Linked DNA regions of Alloactinosynnema sp. L-07. The protein of the gene in region 2 interacts with the protein of the main gene of each other region in a pairwise test. Links are inferred from orthologs where the notes say so. Each region holds a gene or a part of one and is shown on either strand. Other genes may lie near its edges. The genes, in order: eno and rpe.

What was found.
Region 1: the proteins of rpe (region 2) and eno interact in binary tests that used the Escherichia coli proteins (3 or more experiments, as listed by UniProt). The link is inferred for Alloactinosynnema sp. L-07 from one-to-one orthologs.

The regions. Positions count from the first base shown.
Region 1 is NZ_LN850107.1:6,645,258-6,648,544, reverse strand. What follows is about bases 288-3,260. They hold eno (phosphopyruvate hydratase), read right to left. Parts: upstream 2,431-3,260; coding sequence 1,144-2,430; downstream 288-1,143. Other genes in these bases: BN1701_RS30360 (murein transglycosylase), read right to left, coding at 3,125-3,260; BN1701_RS30365 (tetratricopeptide repeat protein), read left to right, coding at 2,570-2,956; BN1701_RS30375 (septum formation initiator family protein), read right to left, coding at 608-1,138; BN1701_RS30380 (DUF501 domain-containing protein), read right to left, coding at 288-575. In the rest of the region: more of BN1701_RS30380, read right to left, coding at 117-287; more of BN1701_RS30360, read right to left, coding at 3,261-3,287. UniProt on the Escherichia coli protein: Catalyzes the reversible conversion of 2-phosphoglycerate (2-PG) into phosphoenolpyruvate (PEP). It is essential for the degradation of carbohydrates via glycolysis.
Region 2 is NZ_LN850107.1:1,291,041-1,294,072, reverse strand. What follows is about bases 1-2,718. They hold rpe (ribulose-phosphate 3-epimerase), read right to left. Parts: upstream 1,832-2,718; coding sequence 1,169-1,831; downstream 1-1,168. Other genes in these bases: BN1701_RS06200 (TetR/AcrR family transcriptional regulator), read right to left, coding at 2,627-2,718; BN1701_RS06205 (MOSC domain-containing protein), read left to right, coding at 1,979-2,638; ribD (bifunctional diaminohydroxyphosphoribosylaminopyrimidine deaminase/5-amino-6-(5-phosphoribosylamino)uracil reductase RibD), read right to left, coding at 137-1,132; BN1701_RS06220 (riboflavin synthase), read right to left, coding at 1-126. Also shown: more of BN1701_RS06200, read right to left, coding at 2,719-3,032. UniProt on the Escherichia coli protein: Catalyzes the reversible epimerization of D-ribulose 5-phosphate to D-xylulose 5-phosphate.

The DNA.
Region 1 (3,287 bases), 5.4 Mb from region 2 along the record:
CTTCCGGACACCCTTTGTTCACCCCTGACAACTCTCGCGCACCACCCATGGACGAGCGGTGGACGCGTTCGGGTTGCAGGCCGTCGCGGACTACCCACCGGTAACGGCGGGGTGGATCACTCGGGGCGGGCGCAGTCCCCGGTCGGCCAGTTCGTGGCGAGCAGTGCAAGCGCCTCGTCCCCGAACGGGTTGACGCCGGGGCCCTTGGCCAGCGCGTGCGCGACGTGCACGTGCAGGCACTTCACCCGGCCGGGCATGCCGCCCGCGCTGACGTCGGTGCCCAGCGAGTCGATGGCGTCGCGTTCGGCGAGGTAGTCGCGGTGCGCGGCCAGGTACTGGGCGGCCAGCTCCGCGTCCTCGCCGAGGCGGTCGGTCATCTCTTTCATCAGGCCGCTCGTCTCCAGCGTGCTGATCAGCGACGCGAGCTTCGAGCAGGTCAGGTAATACAGCGTGGGGAACGGCGTGCCGTCCTCCAGCCGCGGGCTGGTCTGGATGACCGACGGGTGCCCGCTCGGGCAGCGCGCGGCCACCGCGCGGATGGCCCTGGGCACCCGGCCGAGCTGCTGGGCGACCATGTCGATGTCGGCGTCGGTGACGGGTTCGAGGGTCACCGGCCCGCTCCGTGGACCGAGTCCCACAGCGCCTGGTACCAGGCCTGCTGCGAGATGGGCTTGCTCGGCTGCTGACCGGCGCCGGGACCACCCGCGTCGGCGGGCAGCTCGACCATGTAGGGGGTCTCCCCTGGCATCACGTACCGCAATCTCTTCCTGGCCTCGGCCTGCACCTGCGCCGGGTCGGCCAACTGGGCCTTGCGCTGCTCCAGCTGCTCGACCTGGGCCCGTAACTCGGCCTGGCGCCGCTGCTGGATCTCCACATCGGACCGCTGGGACAGGTAGGTCCGCAGCGGCACCGCCACACTCAGGGCCAACGCGCACACGACTGTGGCGAGGATGGCCGCACGGCGCGTCGTCGACAGGCCCAGCGGGCCGCCGCGCACCCGCCGCTTGGCGGGCTGGCGGACGGTGTGTTCCCGCGCGGGCGCCGCCGCGGCCGGGCGCGTGCGACGGACACTGCCGGGCCTGCGCGCCGCGGATGTCCCGCCGCGTCGCCCGCCCCGTTCCGTCCCACGCCCGGCCATCGGGGTCAGGACTCCGGCGTGAAGCGCGGGAACGCGAGGTCGCCCGCGTACCGCGCGGCGTCGCCGAGGGTCTCCTCGATGCGCAGCAGCTGGTTGTACTTCGCGGTGCGCTCGCCGCGGGCGGGCGCACCGGTCTTGATCTGGCCGACGCCGGTCGCGACGGCGAGGTCGGCGATCGTGGTGTCCTCGGTCTCGCCAGAGCGGTGGCTCATCATGCTGCGGTAGCCGTAGGAGGTGGCCAGGGTGACCGCGTCCAGCGTCTCCGACAGGGTGCCGATCTGGTTGACCTTCACCAGCAGCGCGTTGCCCGCGCGGCGGGCGATGCCCTCTTCGAGCCGCTCGGGGTTGGTGACGAACAGGTCGTCGCCAACGAGCTGCACGCGCTCGCCGATCTCGGCGGTCAGGCGCACCCAGCCGTCCCAGTCGTCCTCCGACAGCGGGTCCTCGATGGAGACCATCGGGTAGTCGTTGATCAGCTGCGTGTAGTACGCGGTGAGCTGCTCGGCGCTCTTCTTGGCGCCCTCGAAGCTGTAGGCGCCGTCGGAGTAGAACTCGGTGGCCGCCACGTCCAGGGCCAGCGCGATGTCGCGGCCCGCGGTGTAGCCCGCCTTCTCGATGGCGACCAGGATCAGGTCGAGCGCCTCGCGGTTGTTGCCCAGGCTCGGGGCGAAGCCGCCCTCGTCGCCAAGGCCGGTGGCCAGGCCCTTGCTCTTGAGGACCGCCTTGAGCGAGTGGTAGACCTCCACGCCCCAGCGCAGACCCTCCCGGAAGCTGTCCGCGCCGATCGGCGCGATCATGAACTCCTGGATGTCGACGTCGGTGTCGGCGTGCGCGCCGCCGTTGAGGATGTTGAGCATCGGCACGGGGAGCACGTGGGCGTTGGGGCCGCCCAGGTAGCGGAACAGCTCCAGGCCGCTGGACTCGGCAGCGGCCTTGGCCACCGCGAGCGAGACACCGAGGATGGCGTTGGCGCCGAGGCGGGACTTGTCCGGCGTGCCGTCGAGGTCGACCAGCTTCTGGTCGACGATGCGCTGGTCGACCGCGTCGAGGCCGGTCAGCTCCGGGCCGATCTCGTCGAGCACCGCGGTGACGGCCTTCTCCACGCCCTTGCCCAGGTACCGCTTGACGTCGCCGTCGCGCAGCTCGACCGCCTCGTGCTCGCCGGTCGAGGCACCGGAGGGCACCGCGGCGCGGGCCAGCGTCCCGTCGTCGAGCGCCACCTCCACCTCGATGGTCGGGTTGCCTCGGGAATCCAGGATCTCGCGTGCGCCGACCTGCTCGATCACTGCCACGTGGTGCTCCTCACAAAGCGTCCTACTACTCCGACACGAGCCTAGCGGGGCCGGTCGGGCCGCCGCGGCAGGCACGTCGGGCGAACCCCCGTACGGAGGGTCGATCAACGGCCGCCGCACCCGTAATGTGATGCGGACCATGACCGAGGACAGCAGCAGCACCTTCGACGCGTTCCGCCAGGCGGAGGCCCTGGTCGCCCAGCGCAGGCCGCTGGACGCCCTGCAGGTCCTGGCGCCGGTGCTGGAGGCCGAGCCGAACGCGCCGTCGGTCCAGTTGCTGGCGGGGCGGGCGTACCTGGGATCGGCGCAGCTGCGCCGGGCCGAGGCGGCGTTCCGGCGGGTGCTGGAACTCGACCCGACCGATCACTACGCGATGTTCGCGCTGGGCAAGACCCTGCAACGGCAGAGCAGACTGCCCGAGGCGCAGACCCAGCTGCGGCTGGCGGTGGCGATGAGCCCGTCACCGGAGTACCAGGAAGCCCTCGGCGAGATCAACGCGCGGATCGCGGTCGAGCGCAGCAAGTAAGAGCGCGTCTGAGGACTGGCGTGCGTGAGAGTCGTGATCGAGATGGCTCCTGGTGGTGCGGCCGGATCGTCCGCATACCGGAGTTGTCCGTGGGCGTATCCGGCCGTGCCGCCAGGAGCCATCTCGGCGCGGCTATCGCGTGCGCCAGTCCTCAACGTGCTCTAAGGGTCAGCCGAGTTCGGCGACCTTGCGGGCGTAGGCGTCGGCGCCGCTGTAGACGTCGCGGCCGTATTTGACGGAGTTGTTGTAGGTCAGGACGGCCTTCCACCAGCCTTCGCCGGTCGACAGGTCGCCGCCGCTGGCGCACAGGTAGCGGGCGGCGGTGAGGGCG
Region 2 (3,032 bases):
CGAGATCGAGTCGCCCTGCTTGGCGTCGCTGGTGACCAGCGGCCCCGCGATGGTGACCCGCGCCGCGTCGGCGAGGTCCTCCACCGCGATGACCTCACCGCGCTCCTCGACGATCCCCGTGAACACCGTTGCCTCCTCAGTCCGTCACCGGAACGGCGGATACCCGCACGTCCGGTCCACACATGGTGACCCCTTCGACGGCGAACCGGTGAGCGTCGGTGATGGTCGACACGCCCGATGCGCCCAACGCCACAGGTCCGGCCCCCAGCAGCGCCGGGGCGAGGTAGGCCAGGACCCGGTCGATCATGCCCGCTTCGGCGAACGCGCCCGCGAGTGTCGGCCCGCCTTCGAGCAGCACGTCGACCATCCCGCGCTCGGCGAGGGCGGCCAGCACCTCGGCCGGGTCGCGGGTGCGCAGGTGCAGCGTCTCGGCGCTGTCGTCGAGCACCTTGGCGGCCGCGGGCAGGTCTCCGGTTCCCACGACCACCCGCAACGGCTGCGTGGCCCGCGTTGTTCCGTCCGCGTCCCGGGCGGTCAGCGCCGGGTCGTCGGCCAGCACGGTGCCCCGCCCGACCATGATCGCGTCGATCTTCCTACGGAGGTCGTGGACCTCGGCGCGGGACTCCTCGGAGCTGATCCAGCGGCTCGTCCCGTCGGCGGCGGCGACCCGGCCGTCGAGGGTCGCGGCGTACTTCCAGGTGACGTGCGGGCGTCCGGAGCGGGCGAAGTGCAGCCACGCGCGCAGCGGCCCCTGGGCGACCTCGTCGGCGAGAAGTCCACTCTCGACGGTGATCCCGGCTGCCTCGAGGACGGCCCGTCCCCCGGCGGCCTGCGGGTTGGGGTCCGCGACGGCGAACACGACCCTGGCGACACCCGCGGCCTTGAGCGCGTCGGCGCAGGGCGGGGTTCGACCGTGGTGGGCGCAGGGTTCGAGCGTGACGACGGCAGTGCCGCCGCGCGCCTTGTCGCCCGCGTCCTGGAGAGCCATGACCTCGGCGTGCGGCCCACCCGGCGGCTGGGTCGCGCCCATGCCGACCAGGTCACCGTCGCGGCCCAGGATGACGCACCCCACGGGCGGGTTCGGGCTCGTCGTCCCCCGCACCGCTTCCGAGCGCGCGGCGGCCGACCGCATCGCTGAGGTGTCGTCCACCGGATCAGTCTGTCAGGACTAGGCGAACCTGTGATTGGCGGCAGTGGCCTGACCCCGCAGCGCCTCGATCGCCAGGGCGGGGTCCTTGCCCCCGTAGACCGCGGACCCGGCGACGAAGCAGTCGACCCCGGCCTCGGACGCCTGCTCGATGGTGTCGGCGTTGATCCCGCCGTCGATCTCGACCAGCAGGTTCAGGTGCCCGGTGTCGACCAGGTTCCGCACGGTGCGCGCCTTGTCGAGCACGTCGGCGATGAACTTCTGGCCGCCGAATCCGGGCTCGACGGACATGACCAGGAGGGTGTCGTAGTGCTTGAGGAGGTCGAGGTAGGGCTCGATCGGGGTGCCGGGCTTGATGCTCAGCCCCGCCTTGGCCCCGGCGGCTCGCAGGTCCTTGGCGAGCTTGATCGGGTCGGCCGCGGCCTCGACGTGCACGGTGACGTTGTGCGCGCCCGCCTCGGCGTACCCGATGGCCCACCGGTCCGGGTCCTCGATCATGAGGTGACAGTCCATCGGGATGTCGGTCACCTTGAGCAGCGCCTCGACGATCGGCAGGCCGAGGGTCAGGTTCGGCACGAAGTGCGCGTCCATGACATCGACATGCACCCAGTCGGCGCCCCGGATCGCCGCGAGCTCATCAGCGAGCCGAGCGAAGTCAGCGGACAGGATACTGGGCGCGATCATCGGCGCCGGGCGCTTCGAGCTGGTGGACACAGGCCCGGAGCATAGGCGCGCGGCCCCGCCGGGACCGAACCGAGACCGGCGCGCGGTGAGCCAACTCTCGATGCGCGGGCGCGGAAACCCAGTGGCGGTTCGCGGTAGTTTCGGGTGGTGAGCATCGAGCGCCCCCGGATCCTGTCGGTCAACGTCGGGATCGCCCGGCCCATCGAGTCCAAGGCGGGCCGGTCCGCCATCGACAAGCGGCCGGTCGAGCACGCGGTCGCGATCAACGCACCCGGTGGCCCCGGGCGCAGCGGCGTCGCGGGCGACGAGATCTGCGACATCGACAACCACGGCGGCCCGGACCAGGCGGTGTACGCCTACGCCCGCGAGGACCTCGACCGCTGGCAGACCGAGCTCGCCACGCCCCTGCCGTCCGGCGTCTTCGGCGAGAACCTGACCACGGTCGGCATGGACGTCACCGGCGCCGAGGTCGGCGAGCAGTGGCGCATCGGCGACCTGCTGCTGCAGGTGACCGTGCCGCGCATCCCGTGCCGAACGTTCGCGGTGTGGCTCGACCAGCAGGGCTGGGTCAAGACGTTCACCCAGCGCGCGGTCCCCGGCGCCTACCTCAAGGTGCTCAACCCCGGCGAGGTGGCCGCGGGCGACGAGATCACCGTCGTCCGCCGCCCCGGCCACGGCGTCACGATGGGTCTGGCGTTCCGCGCGATCACGCTGGAGCCGGACCTGCTGCCCCGCCTGCTCGACGCCGACGACCTGCCGGAGGCCGACCGGGCCCGCGCGCGCAACCGGCTGGCCTCAGCTCCGTGACAGAAAGGCCTGCAGCCCGTCCAGCAGCAGGCCCAAGCCGAAGTCGAACAGATCAGTCCCCTCCGGGGAGAAGGCGTTGTCGGCCAACGCGGCCATCATCGGATAGTTCCCGCCCGCCATCGCCTTCTCCAGGATCGGCGCCTGCGCGGTCCAGAACTCCTCGTCGGTGACGCCGGTGCGGTCGACCGCGCGCTGGGCGTTGACCCTCGTCCTTGCCGTGTTGCTGACGAACCCGTCCACGGTCACCAGCAGGCAGATCTTCTGCTGGTCGGACACCGCCACATCGGCCAGCCAGGACAGCGCGAGGTCCAGTCCGGCGAGCGCGTTCGGGCCGAGCACCGGCCGGGCTTGATCGACCTGCAGCATCCACGGGTGGGCCAGGTACATGTCCATC